Regions from separate parts of the Rhizobium sp. 1399 genome, predicted to be linked through region 4. Evidence: predicted binding sites of a transcription regulator. Region 4 holds the regulator's gene; each other region holds the start of a gene.
What was found. Region 4 encodes PhoB, which activates phosphate uptake and scavenging genes when phosphate is short. Its sites were predicted from a motif close to TGTCATNNANCTGTCAT; they were not measured.
Positions count from the first base shown of each region.

Region 1 (7,326 bases), on a different contig from region 4:
ACGGGCCCGGCCTCGCTGAGCGGGTGCGGCAGCTTGCGCCCGATAGCATCGACGCGGCAATCGACGTCGCCGGCTCCGGTATCATCCCCGAACTGATCGCGATCACAGGCGATCCCGCCCACGTTCTCTCCGTCGCCGATTTCTCGGCCGAGGAGTACGGCGCGAAATTCTCGCACGGCCCGCCGAAAGAGCCGGAGCGGGTGCTGGCCGATGTGGCCCGGCTCTATTCCAAGGGTCTTTTCCGCCTGCGCATCGAGCAAGCCTTTCCGCTGGAGAAGACGGCCGAAGCACAGATCGTCAGCGCCGCCGGCCGTGTCACCGGCAAACTCGTCATTTCTCCATGAGCTCCCCCATGAACAAATCTGGCATGAACAAACCGCTCGTCGTCATCTTCACCGCCATCTGCCTCGATGCCGTCGGCATTGGGCTGATCTTCCCCATCCTGCCCCACCTTCTTCAGGACGTGACCCAGACGCAGGACATCGCCTTCTATGTCGGCCTCATGACGGCGCTCTATGCCGCCATGCAGTTCGTCTTCGCCCCCGTGCTCGGCGCGCTCAGCGACACGATCGGCCGGCGCCCCGTGCTGCTGATCTCGCTTGCCGGTGCCGCGATCAATTACGCCATCATGGCCTTTGCGCCATCCCTCACTCTGCTGCTGATCGGCCGCGCCATCGCCGGCCTCACCAGCGCCAATATGTCGGTCGCCTCGGCCTATATCACCGATATTTCACCTGCCGATCAGCGCGCGCGCCGCTTCGGCCTGTTCAACGCCATGTTCGGCGCCGGCTTCATCATCGGCCCGGTCCTTGGCGGGTTGCTCGGCGATTACTGGCTGCGCCTGCCCTTCATCGCCGCCGCCGTACTCAACACCTGCAATCTGCTGCTTGCCCTCTTCGTCCTGCCAGAATCCCGCACACTTGAATCTTGCACACCGTCTCGCCGGAAGATCGATCTCGCCACGCTGAACCCGCTGCGGCCGCTGAAATGGATCGTCTCGATGAAAGGACTGCTGCCCATCGTGCTGGTCTATTTCGTCTTCAGCGCCGCCGGCGAATCCTACGGCACCTGCTGGGCGCTCTGGGGCTTCGATACTTTCGGCTGGAACAGCTTCTGGATCGGCCTGTCGCTCGGCGCCTTCGGCATCTGCCAGACACTCTGCCAAGCCTTCCTGCCGGGGCCGGCAACCCGCCTGCTCGGCGAGCGCTGGTCGGTCATGACAGGCATCGCCGCCGCCGCGATCGCCCTCCTCGTGATGGCACTGGCCAGCCAGGGCTGGATGATCTTCGCCATCATGCCGGTCTTCACCCTCGTCGGCATCGGCAATCCCGCCTTCCAGGCGCTCGCCACCCGCACGGTCGCGCCCGATCGCCAAGGCGAGCTGCAGGGCGTGCTCGCCTCCACCGTCTCCCTCGCCTCGATCATCGCGCCGCTCGGCTTTTCATCCCTCTATTTCGTGACGCGACAGAACTGGCCGGGCGGCATCTGGCTCTCGGTGATCGCCCTCTACGCGATCGCGGTGCCGCTGGTTCTGATGAGCACGAGAACCCGTGGTGAATGTCTCGATCATCAACGGTGAAACTCCCTGAAGAAGTTCCACACCTCAACCGCTGTCTCGATATCGTTGCTGCATCCGCCGAAACGGGGTCCATCTACCGGATCATCATGACCGGAGCTGGTATCGGACTTGGCGAGACGGGGCCAGCAATGGCCTCCGTTTTCGATACGATACAACTGAACCCCCGTATCGGCCTGGCATCCGGACCATTGAACCAGGCTGGCGCGGGTCAGGTCATGCGGGTCGAGATGCGGCAGCGCCGTGGCATTTTCCCCGGTGCAGCCGTCGATCCGGCGCCAATATTCCGTTGTCTCCGGAACGGAAAGCAGCCTGCCGAAGGAGCGGATATAACCATCGTAGCGCTGCACGTCATCATCAGTGCCGTTCACCATCATGACCGGCATGGTGTGGCCGGGCTTGCAGTCTTCGACCTGCGCTTCGTTTATCGCGCTGGCGACGGGAGCAATCGCTGATATCCTGTCAGGAAGCGCGCAGGCCAGCGTATAGGTCATCAGCGCGCCGAACGAGAAGCCCGTGGCATAGACCCTTGTGCCGTCGGCAATCTTCCGGCTCACCAGATCGTCAATCATGGTGCGGAAAAAGCCGATGTCATCAACCGGCTCGCCATTGATGACAGGCTTCCTGTTTTTGATATTCCAGGCGCCGTCGATCGCTTCCGGATAAAGGGTGATGAAGTTCTCGCTGTCAGCGACAGCATCAAATCCGCTGTTTTTCTGGAAGTTGGCGGCCTTGTCGTCTGACCCATACATCACGATGACAAGCGGTGCGGGGTGTCCTTCCGCTCCCTTGGGAATATGCAGGATCGCCGTGCGGTCCACGCCCTGCCACTTGTAAGTCAGAACTTCATCGGCATGAGCGGCCGTCCAGCCGAGAAGAAAAAGGAAGGCGGCGAATGGCAGGCGGAGCAATGCGCGGCACATGAAACATTCCCGCTTTCGAACGAAAATACAGCGACGAAACATAAGTCATTCGGTGTCGCTGGCAATGACCGAAAGTAGCGACGCCTAGGGACACGATGTCGCTTCCGGCGGATCGTGGACGAGGCGCGAAGTCCGCTCCCGTCCCATCGGTTTCCCGCAAGATCGAAAACACCCTCAGCGCTCAGGCAAGCCCGCCTGTCGCAAACCCTCGGCGGTCTGGGCCGCCCATTGCGGCACCCCCCGAAACACAGGCCTCGACAAATAACGCTCGATCGTAAAATGCGGCTCGATCTCCATGAGCTTGCCCGCAGCCCACCGGGCCGTCTTCACGTCACCGCTCATCGCCGCCCAGGCCGCCATCATCCGGTAGCACCAGGTCACATCGGGATGTTTGTTGACGACCTCCCGGGCAATTGCGACGGCCTGCGAAAGGGAGCCGGCCATGGCGAGCGACAGGGCCATGCCCATGCGCATGTTGAACGCAAGCGGATCCGCCGGGCTCAGCGTCAGCGCCCGTTCGAACCGCTCCGTAGCGCCAGTCTCGCCCTTGTAGCTTGCAACCCAGCCATAGCGCGCCCATGCCCAGGCATTGTTCGGGGCGAGCGCCAGCGCCCGTTCAAGATAGGCCGCCGCCCGCTCCTGATCGCCGCAATGGCTGAGTGCCCCGCCGACGGCGGTCAGGGCGGTCGGATCATCATCGATGGAGCCCACTGCGGCTTCGACAGATTTTAAAGCCCGCTCCAGATCCCGCTCCGGTTCCTCGGTCCAGATGTAGCCAAGGTGCTGGGCGTAGCACCATGCCAGAAATGCGTGGGCGCGGCCGTAAGCAGGGTCGATCGCGATGGCATCCAGAAGCAGCGGTATTGCCCGCTCGTTCGTCGCCTTGCTCTGGCCCCAGAGATACGGGTAGGCGCGCATGACGAGATCATAGGCGCGCAGGCTGCTGGGCGGCTTGCGCTTCGACAGCTCGGTTTCGGCACTCTGGATGGCCGGATGGATGGCGCCGGTCACCTGAGCCGCGATCCTGTCCTGAAGCTCGAATATGTCCTCGGCCGCGCCCTCATAACGCTCTGACCAGAACTGCATGCGCGTCTCGGTATCGACCAGCTGCACGGATATCCGCAGCCGCTCTCCTCCGCGCCGAACCGTACCCTGGACCACGTAGTTGACGCCGAGTTCCCGTCCGAGGTCACGCACGTCGACGAAGCGTCCCTTGTAGGTGAAGGCGGACTGGCGCGCGATGACGAAGAACTCCCGAACGCGCGAGAGCGCCGCGGTGATTTCCTCCACGACCCCATCAACGAAATACTCATCGCCCTGACCGCTGAGATTGTCGAAGGGCATGACGACGATCGACGGCTGGTCTCTGCCGAAGCGCGGCGCAAGTGACGGCGTTAGCCCTGGCCCGGCCTCCCCGCTTTCAGCCGCCTCCTGCCAGTCGACCCGAAAGACGGAAATCGGCCTCGGGATATTCTTCATAGAGCGTTCGCCAAGGCTCGTCAGCGTGAACGGCACCTTGCCATAGAGATGCTCGCGTACCGACCCGGAAATGCATATGCCTGCCGGCGGCGCCATCTCCTGCAGGCGCGCGGCGATATTGACGCCGTCGCCGACCAGATCGTCACCCGACACAATGACGTCACCCAGATTGACGCCGATGCGGAACTCCAGGCGGCGATCCCCGGGGATGTCTTTTGGATTGCTCGAGAGGCGTCGCTGGATTTCGACCGAGCACCGGATAGCCTGAACAGCGCTTGCGAACTCGGCGACAAACCCGTCACCCGCAGTGCCGAAGATGCGGCCGTCATGCTCGCCCACTATTTCGGCGATCTGGCTGAGGCACGCGTTGAGAGCACGAACCGTGCCCTCCTCGTCCAGCGCCGTAAGGCGGCTGAAACCGGCAACATCGGCGGAAAGGATGGCTGCGAGCTTTCGATCCACAGCAGTGATTGCTCCGGCGGCGTATCATACCGTTGGATGAATATGCGCGGATTTTGCCAAATTCATAGAGTTTTGTCGCAAAGGGGACGGATGAATGACCGCCTTTGGCATGGCGTATCGCGACGCTCCAACACCTGTGGGCCCGAAGCAGACTGAGCTTTGAGGCGGACTGCCAAACCTGCCGAGCACAGGAAGCGCCCGGGCTGTGCAAACGCAAGGGCATAGGGCTTGGCCAGAGGCATTTATACCGCCAGAAGTTATACGTATTTTTCGATATTCAATTTTACCGATAGTTTTTGGCGCCTGTTAATAGCCGGCTGCTATTCGGTCGTCATCGCAAATGCCTGTGGCCAAAATCCCTGTGATCGAAATCATTATGAAGTCGGAATTTTGAAATGAGACTTTTGAAAAAGCTTGTTGTCGTCACCGCCTTGCCGATGCTGCTTTGCGGCTGCGGCGCAGCCAAATCTCTTCAGGCTGGAGCCGCCAAGCTCTCGGATGACCTCGGGACCGCCCTGACCGCCCCCTATACCAAGATCGACAGCCAGTGGCGCGGCAAACCGATCGCGAAATTCGAAGACAAGTTCGGGGCGCCGACGGACCGCAGCGTTGCAGGCGGAGCGCCCGTGCTGACCTGGCAGCGATCGCGCATGGTGCGGATACCCGCAAGAACCTATGACCAGACGGAATACATCGGCAACATGGTCCTCACCAAGCGGATCTTCTCACCGGAACATGATCAGGAAGTGTCCTGCACCGTCGCCGTCACCGCAAAATCCGGAATAATCACGCGGGTGAAGCCGCTGAGCGACAGGGTCGTTCCGGTTGGCGAAGACGGGTTCTTTCCGTCGAACACCTCGACCTGCCAGATCATTTTCGGGCTGTGAGGGAATAGCGCGAGCGCAATGGACGCGGATCACGCCTTCTGCGCAGAAATCTTCGGCACGGTCGGCGGACTGGCAACCCATGGCCCATTGAACACGTGCGCCGATCATCGCGGCGTTCTTGCGTCACATATCCTTCACCGTTCCCGATTAGGCAGACCGAAATCCGGAGACTGCCCATGGACTCGACCACCCAGCCAAACCGCCCCAAGATCGCCGAGACCGTCATCCACCCGACGGCAAGCCTGAGGGATTCCAGCATCGGCAAATGCTGCGAGATCCTGGAGAATACTTCCCTGCACACGGTCGAACTCGGGGATTATTCCTATCTCGGCCAGCGCTGCATCGTCGGTGATGCCAGGATCGGGAAATTCTGCGCCGTCGCCGCGGAAGTCCGGATCGGCGCGCCCAATCACCCGATGGACCGCCCGTCGATGCACCGCTTCACCTATTGCCCGGAATATTACTCCGCCGATGCCGTGCGCGATCACTCCTTCTTCGCCGAGCGAAAGGCGGACCGCGCCATCATCGGCAATGACGTCTGGATCGGCCACGGCGTCATCGTGCTTCCGGGTGTGACGGTTGGAGACGGCGCCGTGCTCGCGGCAGGCGCGGTGGTGACCAAGGACGTTGCGCCCTATACGATCGTCGGCGGCGTTCCCGCCAGGTTCCTGCGCGAGCGCTTCTCGCGAAACGTTGCGGAAAAACTTGCCGCGATCGCCTGGTGGGACTGGCCGTTCGAGACCATCATGGCACGGCTCGCCGATTTTCAGTCCAGCGATATCGAAGCCTTCTGCGAGCGCTGGGCCTAGTTTGGGATTTCATTGAGAGAGACAAGCGGATCATGAGCGACGAGAGACATGAGCATAATGCGGCCTGCCACTGCGGCCGCGTCAAATTCCGGCTCCGGTTGGCGGACGAATTCAATACGATCCGCCGCTGCACCTGCTCCTACTGCCGCATGCGCGGCGCCATCGCCGTCTCGGCTGAGCTTGCGGATATCGAGTTCGTAGAGGGCGAAGACAACCTGACGCTCTATCAATTCAATACCCGCACGGCGAAGCATTATTTCTGCAAGACCTGCGGCATCTATACCCATCACCAGCGCCGCTCGAATCCGAACCAGTTCGGCATCAATGTCGCCTGCATCGAGGGCATCAGCCCCTTCGACTTTCCGGAGGTGCAGGTCATGGATGGCGTCTCCCACCCCTCCGATTCCGGCACCAAGGCGAGGGTCGCCGGCATACTTCGCTTCGAGCCGACAAAGTGAGGTCATGCCAGGCGAGCGCTCCTGCCCCGGAACGGCTCCAGCGGCATACGGCCACCAAAATGAAACGAGGCCCGGGCATTCGCCGGGCCTCGCTGATTGAGCCGGATATGTGCCACACTCAGCTGGTGCGGCGTGACACGACCCCGTCAGTAGTCCCAGAAGATCGGCACCCAGCGAAAGGCTTCGCCGTCGACCGCCACATGGCCGATGGACGGGAACGGCAGGTGCGTGGCCACCAACAGTTCGCCGGTCGCCGCCAGTTCGCGCAGAAGTCGGATCCGAACGCGGACCGCTTCTTCGGGGTCGTGTTCGAAACCGTTGAACCAGTCGGGATGTTCGAAGCCCACCGCGAATACGGCGTCGCCGGCAAACATCAGCTTGTCGCCGCCGGAGGCCACGCGGACCACGCTATGCCCGGGGGTATGGCCACCGGTGCGGGAGACGACGACACCCGGCGCCACCTCGTATTCTTCATCGAACAGCCGCAGCTGGTTTTGGTACTCCTTGGCGAACCGCTTGGCGGCTGCCCGAAGCGCGTCCGGAAAGCCCGGCGGCATGGAGACGTGAGAGAAATCGGGCGCCTCCCAGAATTTGACCTCGGCGGCGGCCACATGGATGCGCAGGTCCGGACGCAGCCGTTCCTTCACCCCTTCGACGAGCAGCCCGCCAACATGGTCCATGTGCATGTGGGTCAGCACAACGTCGGTCACGGAACCAAGATCGATGCCTGCG
Region 1 is NZ_JAVDSU010000009.1:262,939-270,264, forward strand. It holds gene J2X71_RS26225 (NADP-dependent oxidoreductase) at 1-344, shown strand, start outside; gene J2X71_RS26230 (TCR/Tet family MFS transporter) at 368-1,579, shown strand; gene J2X71_RS26235 (PHB depolymerase family esterase) at 1,570-2,499, opposite strand; gene J2X71_RS26240 (adenylate/guanylate cyclase domain-containing protein) at 2,674-4,440, opposite strand; gene J2X71_RS26245 (hypothetical protein) at 4,836-5,327, shown strand; gene J2X71_RS26250 (DapH/DapD/GlmU-related protein) at 5,504-6,136, shown strand; gene J2X71_RS26255 (GFA family protein) at 6,169-6,594, shown strand; gene J2X71_RS26260 (MBL fold metallo-hydrolase) at 6,741-7,326, opposite strand, start outside.
Region 1: the regulator PhoB is predicted to act here: its motif matches at 5,449-5,465, upstream of J2X71_RS26250 (DapH/DapD/GlmU-related protein).

Region 2 (7,326 bases), on a different contig from region 4:
GGCAGATCGCCGACCGCTTCATCCGGCGTGAAGGCTTCCTGGAAGGCGTTGCTGACGCCGAGCTTCGGCGCCTTGGGGCCGGCGAGCATCTCGAAGCGGCTGTCCCAGCGCGCGGTGATCTGGCGGATCGTCTCCTCGAGCTTGGCCTGATGGATGCGTGGCGTCTTACCGCCCGAGCGGCCGATGATGAAGTGAACGCGAGCCACTCCACCTTCCGGGAAGGCCGGATAATAGGCGGAAACACGGCCGTCATAGACGGTTTTCAGATAGGCGCCGATGCGTTCGCGCACGATCGAGTCATATTCCTCGCGCGGCACGAAGATGATGACCGAGACGAAACGGTCGAAATGGTCGATGCGCGGCAGCACCCGCACGCGCGGGCGATCGGCGAGGTCGTTGATCTGTTCTGCAAAGGTCGCGAGCAGCGGGGTATCGATCTGGAAGAGATCATCACGCGGATAGGATTCCAAGGTGTTGTCGAGCATGCGGCCGGAGTGGCTCATCGGGTCGAAGCCGAAATGCTCCTTCACCTTTTCGATCTTGGACCGCAGCAGCGGGATTTCGGTGGCCGAGGACGTATAGGCTGTCGAGGTGAACAGGCCAACGATGCGGAGTTCCCCCGTTACGTTGCCCTGTGCGTCGAAGCGCTTGACGCCGACATAATCCATGTAGGCGCGGCGATGGACAATGGATTTCACGTTGGCTTTGGTGACGATCAGGAAATCGGGACCATCGAGGAAGGCGAGAATTTCCGGCGTCGTCGTCACGGCGTCCTTACCGGTGCGCAGAACAAGAACCTCGGGATTGGAGAGAATGCCGAGGCCTGTTCCCTTGTCGCGTTCGACCTTGGAATCGGGACCCTTGCCGGAATAGACGTAGTCGCGCATGCCGAGGAAGGTGAAGTTCTCGTCACGCAGCCAGGTCAGGAAGGCGATGGCCTCGTCACGGTCGGCTTTCTTGCGGCTGGCGTTGTAATTCGAAAGCTCTGAAATCACTTCATCGACGCGGGCAAGCATCGGCTTCCAGTCGGAAACGGCAAGCTCTACCTGCTCGAGTACCGCCTTGATCCGCTTGATCAGGTCGGCGGCCTGGGAGGGGCTCAGAGGCGAAATGTGAAGCTGGATGTGGCTCACCCGCTTTGCCGGGTCGCTCGGCACATCGGCGGAATAGAGTTCCGGAGCCTTGCCGTCTTCCAGGATCAGGATCGGATGAACTGCCATGTAGATGTCGCGGTAGGTGCTGGTCACCTCACCCATGACGGATTCGTAGAGGAAGGGCTTATTGTGATCCGTCACCGAAAGAATGGAGATTGCAACGCCATCGGGCGTGACATCGGCGACCGTGTCGATGCTGACGCGCGGCACCTTGCCGTTCCAGGCGCCGAGCTCGGCTGCCGAGTGTACGGCGGAAAGCGCAAGCATTTCTGGGGTGTAGAGTTCTAGGTCGTCGCCGCTTGCACGGCCGAAGAGGATTTCGGGATCGAGATGGGGTTCGCCGGTCGCGGCCGCGATCTTGCGTGCGCTCTCGATCTGCTTTTCCCGTTTTGGATTGTTTCTGGTGGCCATGGATCATCCCCCCGATTGTTTTGATGTGGGCAAGGTAGCAGAAGGTTCTTCGAAAGAATCCTTAAAAGAGGGCTTCGAAAAGTAGTTTTCGTGCTTTTTTGGCTATGCTTGCGAGAGATTTCGAAAGCTTTTAGGTCGTTTTATGCCGATGGACGGCAAAATGACTTTATCCGGCCTTTACGTCCCGCCGCACATTTCCACGCTCGCGTGAAGAATGGTTGACAGCGCCTCGTCAAAAAGATCATCAACGGCGGTCGAAATTCGGATTCGGATGCCATGTCGGAAAACGCAGCGGGCGCAGTCATCGTCATCTCCAGCCATGTCGTGCGGGGGTCGGTTGGAAACCGTGCTGCGGTCTTTGCGCTGGAAACGCTCGGCCATCAGGTCTGGGCGCTGCCGACGATCGTGCTGCCCTGGCATCCCGGTCATGGCCGCTCGACACGGCTGACCTTCGCCGAGGCCGATTTCGAGGCGGCGATCGACGATCTCATCCGCGCGCCGTGGATCGGCGAGGTCAAGGCTGTATTGTCAGGCTACTTCGGCAACGCAGCCCAGGCCCGCTCCGTCGCGAAACTCGTTGCATCCTTGCGCGAGAAGAATCCGGAGCTGCTCTATGTCTGCGATCCGGTCATGGGTGATCTCGGCGGCCTCTACGTGCCGGAAGCGACAGCCGAGGCGATCCGCGACCATCTGATACCGCTTGCCTCGCTCGCAACGCCGAACCGGTACGAACTTGCCTGGCTTTCAGGCGCGGCACTTGATGACAACAGCGCGGTCATGGAGGCCGCACTTTCGCTTGGCCCCTCGCGCATGCTGGTCACATCGACGGTGCCGATGATGGCGGGCGGTACCGGCAATCTCTATCTCTCTGGAAAGCATGCCCTGCTTGCCGAACACCGTGTCGTTGAAAACCCACCAAATGGGCTCGGCGACCTGCTTGCCGCCCTTTTTCTCTCTCGCCTGCTCTCGGGAATGGAGGATGAAAAGGCGCTGCAGCTGGCGACCGCCAGCGTGTTCGAAGTGTTGGCGCGCGCCGTCAAGCGCGGCAGCAACGAGCTGATGCTGGCAAGCGATGCCTCCAGTCTTTCGACGCCCATGGCAATGGTGCAGATGCGTCACCTCGTCCATCCTGCCCAGCGGCGAAAAAAATAGGTCTCCGGCTTTTGCAGCGCAGCAGTTGATCTTGGCTCACGTGCGCGCTAATCCAGAGACATGATGAGCTTCCCTAACTCCCTGCTGGACGGTTATCGCAACTTCATGAGCGGGCGATATGCCGATGCCCGCGACCGGTATCGGCAGCTTGCGGAAAACGGGCAGAACCCGACGACGCTCGTTATTGCCTGTTGCGACTCGCGCGCGGCTCCCGAATTGATCTTCGATGCAGGGCCGGGCGAACTCTTCGTCATCCGCAACGTCGCCAACATGGTGCCGCCTTATGAGCCGGATGGCCATTTCCATTCCACGTCGGCAGCGCTCGAATTCGCCGTGCAGGCTCTGAAGGTCAAGAATATCGTTGTCATGGGCCATGGCCGCTGCGGCGGTATCCGCGCAGCCCTTGATCCCGATGCTGAGCCTTTATCATCCGGTGATTTCATCGGCCGCTGGATGTCGCTCGTTCGCCCTGCCGCCGAGCAGATTGGCAGCAACAACGTCATGACGCCGGCCGAACGGCAGACTGCGCTGGAGCGGGTCTCCATCCGCAATTCGATCAACAATCTCAGATCTTTCCCTGATATCAAGGCTCTCGAAGAAGAGGGCAAGCTGGAGCTTCACGGCGTCTGGTTCGACATTTCGACCGGCGAGCTCTGGGTGATGGATTCTGAGACACTCGATTTTATCCGTCCCGAAATCTAGGGATAGACCGCTTTAGCAGTTTTTTAAGATATTCCACTAAGCTGCGCTTGCAGGCGGTATATGCGCGTGGATCAGTTATGAATTTCGAAGTGCTGAAATTCAAGAATATCAGAAGGGCAGTACTAGCCGCCATTCTGCTGCCCTTCGTCTTCATGATTGTCGAAGGAGTGGTGTTGATCCGCTCCTCGCTCATGCAGTACCGCGCGCTCGAAAATGACCATCTCTTTGCCGATGTTCTTGCTCGTGGAGGATCGATTGCTGCCAATGAGATTCTGGCGGAACTCGTCGCGACGCGAACCTACATCAACAATCCGGACGAGATAACCAGGGCGGCCATGATGGAAAGGCGCAGCGCGCTCGACAGCGAACGCGCGCGTTTCAACGCCAGTCTCCCGCCCGTTGAAACACTTGATCTCGGTCTGCAGTCACAGCTTTCCGATCTCCGTCTTGCTTACAGCCGTATCGTTGCGGCGCGTTCGGCGGTCGATCGAGGTTATTACGGCAAAGGCGGCAACCCCGTTCATATCTATGGTCAGGCCGGATTGAAGCAGCTTGGTCTCGTCTCGTCGCTTTCGTCGAGGATCCATGATCCCGTGTTGATGCGCAAATCCAGCGAGCTGATGAGTATCCTGCTGACCTACTACGGTGAGCGGCTGATCGGCAACCTTGGCCAGCGTTATTTCGACCAAACCGACTTTTCCGCCATGTCACACGAGCAGCTCGTTCAAGGCGAAATGATGCTCGGTAACGGCATGGATCGCCTGCGTTTTCATTCTTCCTCGCCTGTCGTCCGGGAGATCCTTGCCTATAGGGCTCAGCCCGACGAGGTCTGGGCCGATACCTTCACAAAGGCCATGGTTTCGGGTGCGCTGCGGCCGGACAAGGCGATCCGAGACAAATGGATTGGTATCCAGAACGAGCGGCTGGATTTCCTGCGGCAGAAAATCGCCTCCGTAACCGATGATATTCATGTGACCGGACAGAAGCTGTCGATGCGCTCGCACATTCACATGACGATCGTGCTTGCGTTGTCATCCGGACTGGTTCTGCTCGTTGCCCTTATTGTGGCGCTTGCGGTTCGGGGCATCCGTCTCGTCGCCCGTGTCACCGAAGAGCGTGAACTGCTCATCAACGAACTGCGCAATGCTGCCCAAACCGATCTTCTGACGGGCCTTTATAATCGCCGTGGCTTCGAGGCTGCCGCTTTGGCGCTTCTGATGCAGGCTGAGTATGGATCACGCTGGATTTCGGTCGTGCTGTTCGATCTCGATCACTTCAAGAAAATCAACGACGTATATGGCCATGACGCAGGCGATATCGTGCTGAAGCACGTAGCCGCCGTCGCGCGGGAAAGCTTTCGCTCCTTCGATCTGCTGGTGCGCCACGGCGGCGAGGAGTTCATGGCATTGCTGCCGGATTCGACACCTGAGGATGCGGCGATCGTTGCGGAACGTGTCCGATTGGCCATCGAGGCTGCTGACATCGCGCTGCCGAGTGGCGAGCGGCTGCGAGTTACGGCAAGCTTCGGCTGCGCGGGGCGTGCAAATGCCGTGAGCAATCGTAACTTCGATGATCTGGTGAAGCGCGCCGATCTGGCGCTCTATGCCGCCAAGGCCTCGGGACGCAATTGCGTCGTTGCCGGGCCGATTGTTCCTTCGGCGGCACCGCAGGAAGAGCGGCGCAAGGCTGCCGGCGGAACCCACGATATCCGCAGCTGAAAAACGCCGCATTCGCATGCGGCGCTCGTATCATTTTCCTATTGAACGTCTCTTCAGTTGCCGTCGATCTGCTGACCGATATAGGCGATTGCCTGCTGATAGACCGTTGCGGCATTCCAGCCCTGGATGGCGACGAAGTTCGGCTCGCCCGGCTGGTAACCGGCGCCGGCACGCCAGCCGTGACCCTTAAGGAAATTGGCGGTAGAGGCCAGCGCATCAGCGCGGGAGCCAACCATATCGACGCGGCCGTCACCGTCACCGTCCGCGCCGTAGCTTACGACGTTGCGTGGCAGGAACTGCGTCTGGCCGATTTCGCCATGGGCAGCACCGCGGGCTTGCGGGCTGAGATAGCCTTCCGAAACGAGCTGCAAGGCTGCATAAAGCTGGTCGGTGAAATATTCCGAGCGACGGCAGTCATAGGCGAGGGTGGAGACTGCGGACATCGTATGCTGGTTGCCCATATAGCTGCCGAAGCCGGTTTCCATGCCCCAGATGGCGATCAGCGGACCGGCCGGAACGCCGAAGCGGCGCTCGATCGAAGCGAAGAGAGCCTGGTTGGCGGCTTTCATCGAACGGCCGCGAGAGATGACGGCCGCACCGCCGCGCTTCTTCATGAATGCGTCGAAGGACAGCTTGAAGCTCTTCTGGCCGCGGTCGGCGGCGATAGTCGGCTTGTTATAGCTGACATTGGCGAAGGCACGGCTCAGGACCGACTGGCTGACGCCATTGGCCGCTGCCGTCTGCTTGAAGTCGGCGACCCAGGCATCGAAACCGGCGCTGGTATTGCCGCATTGGGGACCCTGCGCGAACGCCGGTACCGTATGGAGGACGCCCATTGCCGCGGCGGCCGCCAAAATCAATTTTTTCATGCGCATTGAGAAACCCCGCTCTCGATCTGCATAGCTTTTAAGCCGGGCAAGAGAATGCCAGCCACCGGCGACTTTGTCACGATCACCTTTTAGCGAACGCTTATACGGCAGTATTTGCCCGAAAAAGCCCCGCTCGTCGAGCAGGGCTTTAGCATATTATGGTTTACAAATGGTATCAGGCTGCCTGCTTGCGCGGCTTGACGAGGCCACGATTGATGAGCAGCTCGGCGATCTGGATGGCGTTGAGGGCCGCACCCTTGCGAAGGTTGTCGGAGACGACCCACAGGTTGAGGCCATTCTCGACGGTTGCGTCTTCGCGGATGCGCGAGATGAAGGTCGCATCCTCGCCGGCGGATTCGTATGGCGTGATGTAGCCGCCATCCTCGTGCTTGTCGATGACGAGGCAGCCCGGCGCATCGCGCAGGATATCGCGAGCCTGGTCAGCCGTAATCTCGTTTTCGAATTCGATGTTGACCGATTCAGAATGGCCGATGAAAACAGGAACGCGGACCGCGGTGCAGGTCACCTTGATCTTCGGATCCAGCATCTTCTTCGTTTCAGCCAGAACCTTCCACTCTTCCTTCGTGTAGCCGTCTTCCATGAAAGTGTCGATGTGCGGAATGACGTTGAAGGCGATACGCTTGGTGAATTTCTTGTTCTCGATCGGATCGGCAACGAAGACGGCGCGTGTCTGGTTGAAGAGCTCGTCCATGCCATCCTTGCCGGCGCCGGAAACCGACTGGTAAGTCGAGACGACGACGCGCTTGATCTTGGCGAAGTCATGCAGCGGCTTCAGCGCGACGACGAGCTGGGCAGTCGAGCAGTTCGGGTTGGCAATAATGTTGCGCTTTGTGAAGAGCGAAATCGCGTCCGGATTTACTTCCGGAACAATTAGCGGCACGTCGGCGTCGTAGCGCCAGGCCGAAGAATTATCGATGACGACGCAGCCCTGCTGGCCGATCTTCGGGGAGACGCGCTTGGAAACCTCGCCGCCGGCCGACATCAGGCAGATATCGGTGTCGGAGAAATCGTAATTCTCCAGATTGGAGACCTTCAGCGTCCGATCGCCGTAGGAAACCTCTAGGCCCTGGGAGCGGGAGGAGGCGAGTGCTACGACTTCATCGGCCGGGAAACCACGTTCGGAGAGAATGTTGAGCATTTCGCGCCCGACATTTCCGGTGGCTCCGGCAACTGCAACTTTGAAACCCATTTCTCAAGCTCTCTTTCTCTTCTCTCCTCTTGTCCGGTGAGGGGGGAAGCGCGATATCATCGCGGCTTCCTGTCCCCAGCCGGGCCGGGGAGAGAGCGGCAGGCCAGAGA
Region 2 is NZ_JAVDSU010000019.1:37,675-45,000, reverse strand. It holds gene J2X71_RS35025 (NAD-glutamate dehydrogenase) at 1-1,565, opposite strand, end outside; gene pdxY (pyridoxal kinase PdxY) at 1,842-2,717, shown strand; gene J2X71_RS35015 (carbonic anhydrase) at 2,778-3,419, shown strand; gene J2X71_RS35010 (GGDEF domain-containing protein) at 3,512-5,137, shown strand; gene J2X71_RS35005 (lytic transglycosylase domain-containing protein) at 5,191-6,012, opposite strand; gene J2X71_RS35000 (aspartate-semialdehyde dehydrogenase) at 6,182-7,216, opposite strand.
Region 2: the regulator PhoB is predicted to act here: its motif matches at 1,773-1,789, upstream of J2X71_RS35025 (NAD-glutamate dehydrogenase).

Region 3 (7,326 bases), 550 kb from region 4:
TCGACGTCCAGCCGACGACCGAGCCGTAGAATTTCGCCGCCGCATCGGGATCCGGCGTCATCAATTCGCACCATATGAACTTGCCATGCGTATTGGACATCGTGTTCTCCTCGGTCCACGCTTGAGTTCTATCTCTTTGTTTTCACGCAATTCCGAACGCAAAACCGCTCTCGCACTTTTGCTGGAATTGCTCTTGATGTGCCCCGGCGATTTCAGCCCTTGCGGGTATATTTGACTTCCATGAACTGCTTCCAGGTGCCGTCAGCTTCCTTGGCGCTCGATGTGAAGGTTCTGACGTTGTCGTCGAGAAAGGCGATCTGCTCGCGATAATCGGCAAGGCCGTCGCCTTCGAAGGCCGGCCCCCTGGTGTAGAGCGACAGAACATTACCCGAGGGCTCGACCTCGCCCTCATAGATCCACATGTAGTCCATCATCGAGCCGATCCAGCTGCCGACATATTTGCTTTTGCTCGAGTCGTAGCCGAGGGTCAGGATCGTCGTTGCCTGCTTGCCGTCGCTCATTTCACCGGCTCCTTCGGCAACGAACCAGATGCCTCGCAGGGAGCGCACGGTCTCCTCCCAAGGCTTGTCGCCGGTCATGTCCGAAGCGGCGACGGTCCAGTGACCGACCATTCTCTCCAGAAAAGCATGCTCCTTCAGCACTTCTGCAGTCTTCATCGTCCTTCTCCTCCGGATGATGTGGCTGGGTCTAGTGGCAGCTGGATGAGGCTTGGGGGGCTTCCTCATATTCATCGTGACGCTTCACGAAATCCATGGTCGAATCTTCGTTGCGGCCCTTGGGCGCGTGATCCAGGATCATCAGCGTGCCGAGGATTTCCTCCGCGCCGCGGGCATAGCTCGAATAGGTATGGAACACTTCGCCCTTCTCATTTCGGTAAAAGGCCGAAAGTCCGGGCAGTTCGTCATTGGCGTCAGAGGGCGCTATCGGAGAGAAATTATAAAAGACCTTGTCTTTGGCAAGGTCCTCCGGCGTGAAAGATACGTGATAATCGAAGTTGAAATCACTGCCGAAGGACGAAACCCACGGGAATTTCCAACCCATGCGCTGCTTGTAGGCCTCGATCTTGGCAAGCGGCGCACGGGCGACGGCAACAAGAGTGACGTCGTGGTGGTTCAAATGCGGCAGCGTGCCGTCGAGATGATCGGCGAGGAACGAGCAGCCGGGGCAACCGGCCTCCCATTCGGGGCCGAACATGAAGTGATAGACCATGAGCTGGCTGCGGCCATCGAAAAGCTCGGCGAGCGATTTCGGCCCCTGAGGCGTTTCGAACGTGTAGTCCTTGTCCACTTTCACCCAAGGCAAAGCCATGCGCTCGGCATTCACTTTGTCTCTGAGATGGGTCGCCTCTTTCTCTCTCAAGAGCAAAGCTCGGCGGGCTTCAAGCCATTCCTCACGGGAAACGACGGGATTTTGGGTCACCTTGTTCAACATGATCTACGCCCTCCTCCGGCGCGGCCGGCATTTTCCGGCAGATAGTCTCCTCTTCTTGACTAAATACATTGATATCAATAGAAATAGATCATGTCAAACTCGATCGCGATTCCTTTTTCTACGACGCTTCTGGTGCGGGATACGTGCCTGTGCCTGCATGTGCAGCGCGCTGCCCGTGCGCTCGCAAGGCTGTTCGACGATGCACTGCGGCCCGTCGGCCTCACCAACGGCCAGTTCTCCCTGCTGATGTCCCTGAACCGGCCGGAACCGCCACCGATGGGACCGGTCGCAAGCCTGCTCGCCATGGATCAGACGACGCTGACGGCGGCACTAAAGCCGTTGCAGCGCAAGGGCTTTGTCGATGTGGTACCAAACCCGAGGGACCGGCGTGGCCGTCTTCTGCGCCTGACGGATGACGGGCGGGCAGTCCTGCAACAGGCGCTGCCGATCTGGGAAAGCACGCATGCGGCACTCGAGACCAAATTGCCTGAGGGCAACGGCGATCACCTGAGACGCGACCTGCAATACCTAACGTGACCCTGCAGAGTCCGTGGCGGTCGCAAAATTAGCCACAAAAAGCCTATTGACTTAGAGTGCACTCGAAGCCGTAGCTTCCTTGGCGTTGTGACGAGAACAGGTGTCTCATGAAGATCAGTGACCTCGCGAAACGGTCAGGTTTGTCGGCTCATACGCTGCGTTACTACGAGCGTATCGGCCTGCTTCCCTATGCCGATCGCGACCGATCCGGACAACGCGACTACGACGCTTCCATCCTTTCCTGGATCGAGTTTGTCGGCCGTCTGAAGACGACCGGCATGCCGATCCGCGACATGCTCCTTTATGCGAAGCTTGCCGATAACGGGAAAGCCACTTTCAGTGAGCGTCGAGAGATGCTTAGGGAGCATCGTGAGCGTGTCCGGGCCCATGTGGCCGATCTCGAAACCTGCCTTCGCGTCCTCGACGGCAAAATCGCCTCCTATGAAGAGGCGGAAGAAAGGATGAGAGATGACAGACTCAACAATGCGGACACGCCGGCTCGGGCAAGGACTTGAGGTCGGATCGATCGGCCTCGGCTGCATGGGTATGAACTGGGCCTATGGCGCGACCGCCGCCGACAGGGGCGAGGCGATCGCCACGATCCATCATGCGCTTGATCGTGGCGTAACCCTGCTCGATACGGCCGATAGCTATGGCCCGCACACCAACGAAGAACTCGTGGCGGAGGCGATCAAGGGCCGGCGTGACCAAGTGGTACTGGCAACCAAGTTCGGCATCGTGCGGGCAGCTGGAGCGATACCAGGCGTCAGCGCCCAGACGACCAACGGGCGGCCCGAATATGCAAAGGCATCCTGCGAAGGGTCTCTACGGCGGCTCGGCGTCGACCATATCGATCTCTACTATCTCCACCGTGTCGATCCCGATACGCCGATTGAAGAGACCGTGGGCGCGATGAAGGAACTCGTCGAAGCCGGCAAGGTCAGACATATCGGTCTCTCGGAAGCCCGCGCTGACACAATCCGCCGGGCACATGCCGTGCATCCCATTACCGCCGTTCAAAGCGAATATTCGCCCTGGTCACGCGATCCGGAAGACGGCGTGTTGCAGACGCTTCGTGAACTCGGGATTGGGCTTGTGGCCTATTCGCCGCTCGGACGCGGCTTCCTGTCCGGCGCGATCAAATCCGTCGATGAACTCACGCCCGATGACTACAGGCGGACCTCGCCGTGGTTCATGGGTGACAATTTTAAGCGCAATCTCGAGCTCGTCGCCCTGTTCGAAGAGATTGCACGCCGCAAGGGCGCAACACCGGCGCAACTGGCTCTCGCCTGGGTGATGGTTCAGGGCGAAAATATCGTGCCCATTCCCGGCACCCGCCGCCGCGCGCGACTGGACGAGAATCTTGGAGCGGCTGGCGTTGATCTTACACCACAGGATCTCGAGGAAATCGCCAAGGCCCTGCCCCGCGCCGTCGGAGATCGCTACGGCGAAATCGGCATGCGGGCGCTCAACGGATAAACATCCGGAAGTCGAAGTCTTCTCCCCAACCTGTGGGGAGAAGACATAGCGTTGTCGCGACGATCAGCGCGACAGATCAAGCGCTGCCGTCAGGTTGCCCATCGGCGCCTCGCTGTTCAGCGCCAACGCCTTATCGCGGGTGAGCAGGCCCGGCAGCACCGGCAGGTCGTAACGGGCGGTGATCAGGCGCAGGATCGAAGTCGTATCATACTGGGTGTGATCGACCATGCCGCCCTTGGCGTAGGGCGAGATGATGAAGGCCGGTATGCGGTTGCCCGGGCCCCAGCGGTCGGCCTTCGGCGGAGCGACGTGATCCCAGAAACCGCCGTTTTCGTCATAGGTGACGATGACCAGCATGTGCTCCCATTGCGGGCTCTTTTCGAGATGCGAGACCAGATCGGCGAGGTGCTGGTCGCCGCTCGAAACATCGGCGTAACCGCCATGTTCGTTGAGGTTGCCCTGCGGCTTGTAGAAGGAAACGGCCGGCAGCTTGCCGTCGTCGATATCCTTGATAAAGGCTTCGCCGCCTAGGCCGCCGTCCTTCAGGTGCTCGGCGCGGGCGGCCGTGCCCGGCGCATAGTTGGCGAAGTAGTTGAAGGGCTGGTGGTGGAACTGGAAGTTGGGCACCGGCGTGGCATTCTTGCCATCGAGTGCTGCCTGCCAAGCGCCGCTATACCATGCCCAGGTGACGCCCTTCAGCGACAGCAGGTCGCCGATGGTAATCTCGTGCTGCGGTGGCAGGGTGTTCGGCTGCGAGGGATCGGCATAGGCTGCATCACCGTCCTTGGCCGGGGCGTTGGCGCTCGGCTGATAAGGCGGCTGCATGGTGTTGACCGCGTAGAAATCCGGCGTCAGGTTGCCGTCGGAGACGAATTTCGGAGCACCTTCGAGGGCGGATTTCGGTCCGTTGTCGGCAACGGTCAGCGAAATGCCGTCGGCATCGACCTTGGCGATCGTCGGCTTGGCCGGGCTCTTGGCGGCATCCGCATAATAGGGCGCGCAGGCGCAGATCAGCTGGAAGTGGTTGAAGAAAGAGCCGCCGAACCCGCCCTGGAAGAAATTGTCGGCAAGGACGTATTTCTTGGCGACCTGCCACATGGGCAGGATCGAGCCGTCATAATGGCCCATGACGAGGCCACCGGAATCGGCCCAGGCGACGAACTTATCGTTCTTGCCGCCGTCGATCTGCATCTGCTCCTGATAAAAACGATGCCAGAGGTCGCGGGTGATGACGTTTGTCGTCTGGGCAAAACCCTTGGGATCGTCGATCGAGAAGACGGCGTTGGCGAGGTGAGCGGACTGGGCCTCGGTGATGGCGGGCGTGACACCCTTGGCGGTCAGGCCGCCCCAGGAAGGCGGCAGTTCGGCGAGCGGCGCGCCGTCGCGATCAAGCTGCCGTGCCTGGCTTTCGCTTGCATTGGCAAGGCCGTTGGCGCCCGGAAAGCTGCCATAGAGGTTATCGAAACTGCGGTTTTCAGCGTAGATGACGACGATATTCTGGATCTTGTCCATACCGGCGGGTGCTGCATAGGCGGCCGCGGCTGATACCAGCGGCAGCATGGCCGAGCCGGCCAGCGAAAGATTGCGGAGGAGATTCAGTCTGGTCATGGCGGGATACCTCATGGCTAAGGGGGCGTGGCTAGAGGGGGCGCCGGGCCGACGTGGAATGGCCAAGCGCAGGCGAGACGCTATTCCCGCCATCTATCAACTTTGTGACATCGGACGGGTTGCGGCTGCGGCCGGTACGCGCGCGTCATCAATCTGTTGCAGTCAGGTTCGATCATGAGGGCCCACAATGTTAACCCATTGGAATCCCTGCCATGGCGACGAGGTTTATCTGGCTCCTCCGGTCTGGCTTGGCGCTCGGTTTGGCAGCGACAGCGCTCGGTTTTGCCATTCTGCCCCTGCGGCAAAGCAGCGCGGCCGTTGCCGGCGGTGTGCATCCCGGCCCCATGTCACGGACGCAAGCCTATGCCCGCGCCGAAGCGCTGACGGAACTCGGCCGCAAGATGTTCTCCGACACTTCGCTTTCCGCCTCCGGCGTGCAGGCCTGCGCCTCCTGCCACGATCCGCATCACGGCTTCGCCCCGTCTTCCGCGACGCCGATCGAAATGGGCGGGCCGGATATGGACCAGCCGGGACTGCGCGCCGTGCCAACCTTGCGCTACCTGCAGGCGATACCCTCGTTCACAGAGCATTTCTACGATTCCGAAGACGAAGGCGACGAGAGCGTCGACAACGGGCCAACAGGTGGCCTGACCTGGGACGGGCGCGTGGACCACGGTTACGATCAGGCGAAGATCCCCCTGCTTTCGCCTTTCGAAATGGGCAACAAGGATGAGGCCCAGGTCGTCGCCTCGCTCGGCAAGGCGGTCTATGCGGAGGATTTCCGGGAGATTTTCGGCCAGGACATATTCGGTAATGCCAAGGATGCTTTCCAGGGTGCGGTCGAGGCTCTCAGCACCTTCGAGCAGAGCGGCGCGGATTTCTACCCCTACACCAGCCGCTATGACGCCTTCCTTGCCGGCAAGGGGACACTGACTGCGCAGGAGATGCATGGGCGTGAACTCTTCGAGGATCCGGCCAAGGGAAACTGTTCGAGCTGTCATTTGAGCGAGCCCGCCAACGACGGCGAGCCGCCGCAATTTTCCGACTTCGGCTTCCTGGGGCTGGCGGTACCGCGGAACATGGCGATCCCCGCCAACAGCGACCCTGATTATCACGATCTCGGCCTCTGCGGCCCTCAGCGTACCGACTTCAGGAACCGGCCGGACTATTGCGGCCTGTTCCGCACGCCGACGTTGCGCAATGTGGCGCTGAAGAAGAGCTTCTTCCACAATGGCTACTTCCATTCGCTGCGTGACGTCGTCTCCTTCTACGCCACGCGCGACAGCGATCCCGGCCGCTGGTATCCGAAAAATGCCGACGGCACGATCCGCAAATATGACGATGTTCCGCAAGCCTATTGGGACAACCTCAACCAGGATCCGCCCTTCGGCCGCAAGCCGGGCGACCCGCCGGCGCTGACGGAATCGGAAATCGACGACATCGTCGCCTTCTTGAGCACGCTGACCGACGCGGACCAGGCGCCCGACCCAACGCAGCAGGCAGCCCATTGAGCATAAAAAAGCCGGAGCAACGCTCCGGCCTTTCTTCGCTGGTGCTGCAAATAATCAGGCAACCGTGACCGGAACTTCTGTCGAGGTGCGCATTGCGTGGCTGTAGGGGCAAACGATGTGTGCCGCTGCTGCGAGCTTTTCGGCAGTTTCGCGGTCGACGCCCGGGATGTTGACGGTCAGGGCCACTTCGATGCCGAAGCCGCCGCCATCCTCACGCGGGCCGATGCCAACGGTTGCGGAGACGGTGGTTTCCTCGGGAATCTTGACCTTTTCCTTGCCGGCCACAAATTTCAAAGCACCGAGGAAGCAGGCCGAATAACCGGCCGCAAAGAGCTGTTCGGGATTGGTGCCCGTTGCGCCGTCGCCGCCGAGTTCCTTCGGCACGGTCAGCGTGACGTCGAGAACACCGTTTTCGGAAACGGCTCGGCCTGCGCGGCCACCGGTGGCGGAAGCTTTGGTCGTATAGAGAATAGGCATGACAATCTCCTTTGGTTGGCCCCGTTCGTTCGGGTTGAGTTTTTAATAACGCCCAATTAAATTGTACGCAAGTGAATTTTGCAAATTGCATTCGGAATTTGAAAAGAGGACAATGAAGACCTCTAGGGATGGCAGAGATGAAAGCGAGACCTGCGAAAGTGATGGAAATACCGGAAGAGGAAAAGCGGCTGGAGAAGCAGCTCTGTTTCGCGGTCTATGCGACGGCGCATGCCTTTACCCGCGCCTATAAGCCCATACTCGA
Region 3 is NZ_JAVDSU010000001.1:150,136-157,461, forward strand. It holds gene J2X71_RS00810 (VOC family protein) at 1-100, opposite strand, end outside; gene J2X71_RS00815 (DUF1579 domain-containing protein) at 213-677, opposite strand; gene J2X71_RS00820 (thioredoxin family protein) at 709-1,452, opposite strand; gene J2X71_RS00825 (MarR family winged helix-turn-helix transcriptional regulator) at 1,543-1,989, shown strand; gene J2X71_RS00830 (MerR family transcriptional regulator) at 2,097-2,504, shown strand; gene J2X71_RS00835 (aldo/keto reductase) at 2,473-3,468, shown strand; gene J2X71_RS00840 (acid phosphatase) at 3,532-5,076, opposite strand; gene J2X71_RS00845 (cytochrome c peroxidase) at 5,289-6,587, shown strand; gene J2X71_RS00850 (organic hydroperoxide resistance protein) at 6,642-7,064, opposite strand; gene J2X71_RS00855 (MarR family transcriptional regulator) at 7,193-7,326, shown strand, end outside.
Region 3: the regulator PhoB is predicted to act here: its motif matches at 5,220-5,236, upstream of J2X71_RS00840 (acid phosphatase).

Region 4 (7,326 bases):
TGCTCTCCACAAGACGTTCAACACCGGCCTCTTCGTCAACGGCAATTCCAGCCGTCCGGAAGCCGCAGGTCTCGGCGTCGCCCTCATCGGCTCGCTTTACCTGATGCTGATCGTTCTCGTGCTTTCACTGCCGATCGGCGTCGCCGCCTCGATTTACCTTGAGGAATTCGCGCCGAAGAACAAGCTGACGGACCTGATCGAGGTCAATATCAACAACCTCGCCGCCGTTCCGTCGATCGTCTACGGTCTGCTCGGCCTGTCGGTCTTCATCAACTTCGCCGGCCTGCCGCGTTCGGCATCGCTGGTCGGCGGCCTGGTGCTGACCCTCATGACGCTGCCGACGATCATCATCGCCACACGCGCGGCCCTGCGCGCCGTGCCGCCGTCGATCCGCGCGGCTGCCCTTGGCCTCGGCGCCTCGAAGATGCAGATGGTGTTCCACCATGTGCTGCCGCTTGCAATGCCCGGCATCCTGACCGGCACGATCATCGGCCTTGCCCACGCACTCGGCGAAACCGCGCCGCTGCTGCTCATCGGCATGGTCGCCTTCGTCGCCCAGGCGCCGGCCACTCCGCTCGATCCCTCCACGGCACTTCCGGTCCAGGTCTACATGTGGGCCAACGAAGCCGAGCGCGCATTCGTGGAAAGAACCTCGGGTGCCATCATCGTCCTGCTCCTGTTCCTGATCGTCATGAACATCGGAGCTATCCTCTTGCGTCGTCGCTTTGAGCGCCGCTGGTAAACGGAGTAAAGATCATGAACATGTTGACGGAAGCCGCAGTCGAGAAGGCGCTGGACCAGAAAATGAGCAACGTCCCGTATAAGATGATCGGTCAGGATGTCTCCGTTTATTACGGCGAGAAGCGCGCGCTTTTCGATGTCAATCTGAACGTCCGCGAAAACACCGTGACCGCCCTGATCGGCCCGTCGGGCTGCGGCAAGTCCACCTTCCTGCGGTCGTTGAACCGCATGAACGACACGATCGATGGCTGCCGCGTCACCGGCAAGATCACGCTCGACAGCGACGATATCTACGATCCCGACATCGACGTCGTCGAACTTCGTGCCCGCGTCGGCATGGTGTTCCAGAAGCCGAATCCGTTCCCGAAAACGATCTATGAAAACGTTTCTTACGGACCGCGCATCCATGGCCTTGCCAAGTCCAAGGCCGACCTGGACCAGATCGTCGAGACGAGCCTGCAGCGCGCCGGCCTCTGGAACGAGGTCAAGGATCGCGTGCATGAATCCGGCACCGGCCTGTCCGGTGGTCAGCAGCAGCGTCTGTGCATCGCACGCGCCGTTGCCGTCAGCCCGGAAGTCATCCTGATGGACGAGCCCTGCTCGGCACTCGACCCGATCGCGACTGCAAAGGTCGAAGAGCTGATCCATGAGCTGCGCGAAAACTACACCATCGTCATCGTGACGCATTCCATGCAGCAGGCCGCGCGCGTATCACAGCGTACCGCAATGTTCCACCTCGGCAACCTGGTCGAGGAAAATGACACCGACAAGATGTTCACCAATCCCGACGATCCGCGCACCCAGGACTATATCATGGGCCGGTTCGGCTGATTTTGGCGATGTGAAGCCTTCCCGATTTTCGAGGACAAAGCCCCATGGCATCGACACATATTTTTTCCGCTTACGATGACGATCTGAAATTCCTGTCCCGGCGCATTTCCGAGATGGGTGGTCTTGCCGAACAGATGGTCGGCGAGGCCGTCCGTGCGCTGGTCAACGGCGACACTGCGCTCGCCCAGAAGGTCATTTCCGACGACGTGATCCTTGATCACGCGGAACGCGAAATCAACGACAAGGCGATCGTCACGATCGCCCGTCGCCAGCCGATGGCCTCCGACCTTCGCGAGATCATGGGTTCGATCCGCATCGCCGCCGACCTCGAGCGTGTCGGCGACCTCGGCAAGAACACCGCAAAGCGCGTCATCGCCGTCCAAAGCACCGGCGTTCCGCGCAAGCTCGCCCGCGGTCTCGAGCATCTCTCCGAACTGGCGCTCGTCCAGCTCAAGGAAGTGCTCGACGTCTATACGACGCGTTCTGCGGACAAGGCCAAGTCCATCCGCGAGCGCGACGATGAGATCGACGCGATGTACACCTCGCTGTTCCGCGAACTCCTCACCTACATGATGGAAGATCCGCGCAACATCACGAGCTGCACGCATCTTCTCTTCTGCGCCAAGAACATCGAGCGCATCGGCGACCATGCGACCAACATCGCCGAGACGATCTATTACATGGCAACCGGCGCCCAGCCGGAGGGTGAGCGTCCGAAGGACGACAGCTCCAATACCGTCGGTGCGGTGACGGAGTAATCCGGACCTGCCAATTGCGTGCGCGCCCTGCGCTGGGGCGCGCAAAGGTCGCAGCCAATTCCAAGTTTCTGCATGGTCCGTTGCTTAAATCACCCCCGGTTTAAGGATCATGCATTAGGAGACTGACACGCATGATCCCAAGAGTTGCAGTTGTTGAAGATGAAGAGGCGCTGAGTGTGCTTCTCCGCTACAACCTCGAGGCTGAAGGTTTCGAGGTGGATACGATCCTCCGTGGCGACGAGGCCGAAATCCGGCTTCAGGAGCGCACGCCGGACCTGCTCATCCTTGACTGGATGCTGCCGGGCGTTTCCGGCATCGAGCTCTGCCGCCGGCTGCGCATGCGGCCGGAGACCGAGCGCCTGCCGATCATCATGCTGACGGCACGCGGCGAAGAGAGCGAACGCGTTCGCGGTCTCTCGACCGGCGCGGACGACTATGTCGTCAAGCCCTTCTCCACGCCGGAACTTGTTGCCCGCGTCAAGGCGATGCTGCGACGCGCCCGTCCGGAGGTTCTCTCCACCGTTCTGAAGTGTGGTGATATCGAGCTCGATCGCGAAACCCATCGCGTTCATCGCAAGAGCCGCGAAGTCCGTCTCGGCCCGACCGAATTCCGCCTGCTCGAATTCCTGATGTCGTCGCCGGGCAGGGTCTTCTCCCGCTCGCAGCTTCTGGATGGCGTCTGGGGCCACGATATCTACGTGGACGAACGTACCGTCGACGTCCATGTCGGACGCCTGCGTAAGGCGCTGAACTTCTCCAACATGCAGGATGTCATCCGCACCGTCCGCGGCGCGGGATATTCCATGGAAGCCTGATCCGAGTGATCGGAGGTCACGAACGGGTCGCTCGGTTTTGCCGGGCGGCCCGTTTGTCTATCTGGCACCCCTAGCTTCTTATGAAAGCCGACACCAGGCGCCGAAAGCGAACCTCGAGAGAATCTGCTTTCTACAGACGAATGCGTGCGAGAACTCGATCAAGAGCCTTTTGCAGAGCCGCAGTGCCGCCGAACTCGCGAAAGTTTTCGAGCACCTGTTCATTCAATCCGCCCTTGGTCGAATGCTCGCCGATGAGTTCATCAAAACTCGCGACAGGTTTTGAACGGGCAGCATGGGCGAGGCCGGAAAACAATTGACGGAGGTAGGCGTCGCCAGCCGTTCTCGAAAGCCCTTGGCTCTGCAGCCAGGTCGACGTCGCGTCCAGGATGCCGAAATAGGTGGCCATCAGGCAGCTCGCCACCGCGAGAAGTTCGAACTCAGGTCTGTTTTCAACCTGGATCGCCGTTCCGAGCGCCGAAAAGAGGGCGTGGGAAACCTCGTCGGGCGGGTAGATCGCAGTCGCGCCCTGAAGATCTGCGATGAACGGAAGTGGAATTGCCAGGCTCAGGCGAACTGGCTGATCGATCCACGCCAGCAGTTGATCCATTGGCGTGGCCGCGACGAAGCTGATGACATGGTGGCCCGGCCGAAATCGGAGCGAGCGGATGACCTCCTCGGCAATTTGCGGCCTCACTGCCACAAATACGAGATCGGATCGGTCGAGAACATCCTGGTTCCCCAAAGCGATCGACACATTCCGGTTTGCCGCCGCAAGGCGGGCGGCGACGCTTGCGCTGCGCGGTGACAGCACTACCGGTGTGTCGCGAAACGCTGTCTTGCCCAATCCGGTGACGACGGCCTCGGTAATCGTGCCCGTCCCGACGAACCCCATTGCCATCCGCTTTGGATCGATCTCCATTGGCACCCCTGACCGACTGTTTGCGCCGTGCTACTCCACGAGAATACCGCATCTGTATCAGAAAATCGCGTTACAGCGCCATCACCACCGTTCCATACCGGTCTAGGGCTGAAACGCATCGGCGGCGTTGGGCCAAGTTCGCATCGTCAGGCATGGTGAACGGCAGGCAGAGATCGGCCCCCGGCAGATCGTGGTCAGGAGCCGTTTTCCAGCCCTCCTGTGCCGACTAAAAAATACGCCCCTCTGCGCGTCAGCGAAGAGGGGCGGCGGATGCTGCATCTGTTGAGAAGGCGCTGGTCAGGCGACCCGGACAGCCTTTCGGCGTTCGCTGACCGGCTGGTAGGCGAGGCGCTGGTGATAGTTGCAATAGGGCGAGGAATCCGGGGAGTCGCAGCCGCAGAAGTAGAAGTCGTCCTTCAGAGGATCGCCGACCGGCCACTTGCAGGTGCGCTCCGTCAGTTCCGTCAGGCCGAGACGACGCGAAATCGGCACGACCACGTTTTTGGCCGGCACATATTCCATTTCCTCGACCGTTTCGATCTCGATCTCTTCCTTCAGCATCGTTGCGCCCTGCTGGCGGGTAACGGTGCGGGTGGTGATGCGAGACGCATAGTTCGGGGCGCGCGGAGCCGACGTATTGCGCTTCGGTGCGCGCGCAGCGGTCGCCGTGCCGCCGGCCTTGGCGCGGCCGGGAAGACTGAGCCGGTGAACTTTGCCGATAACAGCGTTTCTACTCACTCCGCCAAGCTGCGCAGCGATCTGGCTGGCGCTCAGCCCTTCCGACCAAAGCTTCTTGAGCTTCTCGACACGCTCGTCTGTCCAGTTCATTGCCCTGTCTCCACCTTTCGCGTTGGTGATGGCAGAATCCCTCACCGTTGCCTCGGAAGTCTCCGAAGCAAGAAACGCCTGATCAATTTTGGTGACTAGTTCCGCCGCATGCAGTCTAGTAATTGAACTTTAACCTAGTGTGAGCCTGACTCTGTGACAAGAGTCGCGTGAATCCGATGAATCCGAATTCAGGGTTTTCCCCAACTTGCTTCCCCGGAGAGTCATTTCTGCAACATTAGCTGTTGATAGACCTGCAAGTCTGATTTGAGGCTTGACGCATGTGCTAAATCCTCAGTTTTGTTGACATTGCAGTGCGAAAAGTAAATAGTGCTCCCTGCCGCCGCAAGGCGGCATTTTTGATTTTTCGGGCCTGGTTTTCTTAGCCGGAGTCCATTGCCTCAGAGCCTGACCAGGAGATTGCGCCATGGCTGAAGCCTCGCCGCTTTATGATACCTATTCTCGTGCCCCGCTGCGGTTCGAGCGAGGCGAAGGCGTGTGGCTGATCACCGAAACGGGCGAGCGATATCTGGATTTCGGCGCGGGCGTTGCCGTTACCTCCGTGGGGCATGGCAATCCGCACGTTGTGGCCGCTCTCAAGGATCAGGCCGACAAGGTCTGGCATCTCTCCAATATCTATGAGGTGTCGGGACAGGAGAAGCTTGCCAAGCGCCTGACGGATGCCACTTTCGCCGACAAGGTGTTCTTCACCAATTCAGGCGCCGAGGCGCTCGAATGCGCCATCAAGACGGCGCGCCGCTATCAGTTCTCCAAGGGCCATCCCGAGCGCTTCCACATCATTACTTTCGAAGGCGCCTTCCACGGCCGCACGCTCGCGACCATCGCCGCCGGCGGCCAGGAGAAATATCTCGAAGGTTTCGGCCCGAAGACCCCTGGTTTCGATCAGGTGCCCTTTGGCGATGTCGAGGCTGTCCGTGCCGCTATTACCGACAAGACCGCCGGCATCCTCATCGAGCCGGTGCAGGGCGAGGGCGGTGTCCGCCCGGCAACGTCCGAATTCATGAAAGCGCTCCGCCAGCTCTGCGATGAGCATGGCCTGCTGCTGATCCTCGACGAGGTGCAGACCGGCGTCGGCCGTACCGGCAAGCTCTTCGCTCATGAATGGTCGGGTATAACGCCCGACATCATGGCGGTTGCCAAGGGCATCGGCGGCGGCTTTCCGCTCGGCGCCTGCCTTGCGACGGCAGAGGCCGCTTCCGGCATGAAGGCGGGCACGCATGGTTCCACCTATGGCGGCAACCCGCTGGCCATGGCTGTCGGTAACGCGGTGCTCGATGTCATCCTGGCCGAGGGCTTCCTGCAGCATGTGCGTGATGTCACTCTCGTCTTCCGCCAGGGCCTTGCATCGCTCAAGGATCGCTATCCCGACGTGATCGAAGATATCAGGGGCGAAGGGCTGTTGCTCGGCGTCAAGGCTGCCATTCCCTCGGCAGAGCTGCTGAAGGAAATCCGCGCAGCCCATCTTCTGGCGATCCCGGCAGGCGATAATGTCATCCGCCTGCTGCCGCCGCTGGTCGTAACCGCCGAGGAGGCGCGCGAGGGTCTTTCCCGTCTGGAACGCGCTGCCGAAAACATCCGTGCCGCCAAGGTCAAGAAGACCGCTTGATAGGACAATGCCCCGCCCGCCGGCGGGCGTAGCAGGTAACGAACAATGGCTTCCCCCAAACACTTCCTCGATCTTTCCGCCGTCACCGGATCCGACCTCAGAACCATCATGGACGATGCCAAGCTGCGAAAGCAGGCTTTCAAGGCCGGCATGGCCGACAAGCCGCTCGCCGGCAAGATGCTCGCCATGATCTTCGAGAAGCCGTCCACGCGAACCCGCGTCTCCTTCGATGTCGGCATGCGCCAGCTCGGCGGCGAGACCTTGTTCTTATCGGGCACTGAAATGCAGCTCGGCCGCGCCGAAACGATCGGCGACACCGCCAAGGTTCTGTCGCGCTATGTCGACGCGATCATGATCCGCACGACCGACCACAACCGTATGCTGGAGCTCGCTGAGCATGCGACCGTGCCGGTCATCAACGCGCTGACGGATGATACCCATCCCTGCCAAATCATGGCCGATATCATGACCTTTGAAGAGCATCGCGGCCCAATCAAGGGCAAGACGATCGCCTGGACGGGTGACGGCAACAACGTGCTGCATTCCCTGGTGGAGGGGGCTGCCCGTTTCGGCTACCGCATGAACATGGCAGTACCCCTTGGTTCCGAGCCGAAGGATCACTATCTGAACTGGGCCCGCAATGAGGGCGCCGAAATCATGCTTTACCATGATGCTGACCGTGCGGTCGCCGGCGTCGATTGCGTGGTGACCGATACCTGGGTCTCCATGAATCAGGAACATCGGGCTCGCGGTCACAATGTCTTCCAGCCTTATCAGGTCAATGCGCATTTGATGGCGCAGGCCGGCAAA
Region 4 is NZ_JAVDSU010000001.1:699,281-706,606, reverse strand. It holds gene pstA (phosphate ABC transporter permease PstA) at 1-742, shown strand, start outside; gene pstB (phosphate ABC transporter ATP-binding protein PstB) at 757-1,572, shown strand; gene phoU (phosphate signaling complex protein PhoU) at 1,617-2,330, shown strand; gene phoB (phosphate regulon transcriptional regulator PhoB) at 2,462-3,145, shown strand; gene J2X71_RS03675 (pyrroline-5-carboxylate reductase) at 3,276-4,064, opposite strand; gene J2X71_RS03670 (GcrA family cell cycle regulator) at 4,362-4,892, opposite strand; gene J2X71_RS03665 (aspartate aminotransferase family protein) at 5,317-6,516, shown strand; gene argF (ornithine carbamoyltransferase) at 6,562-7,326, shown strand, end outside.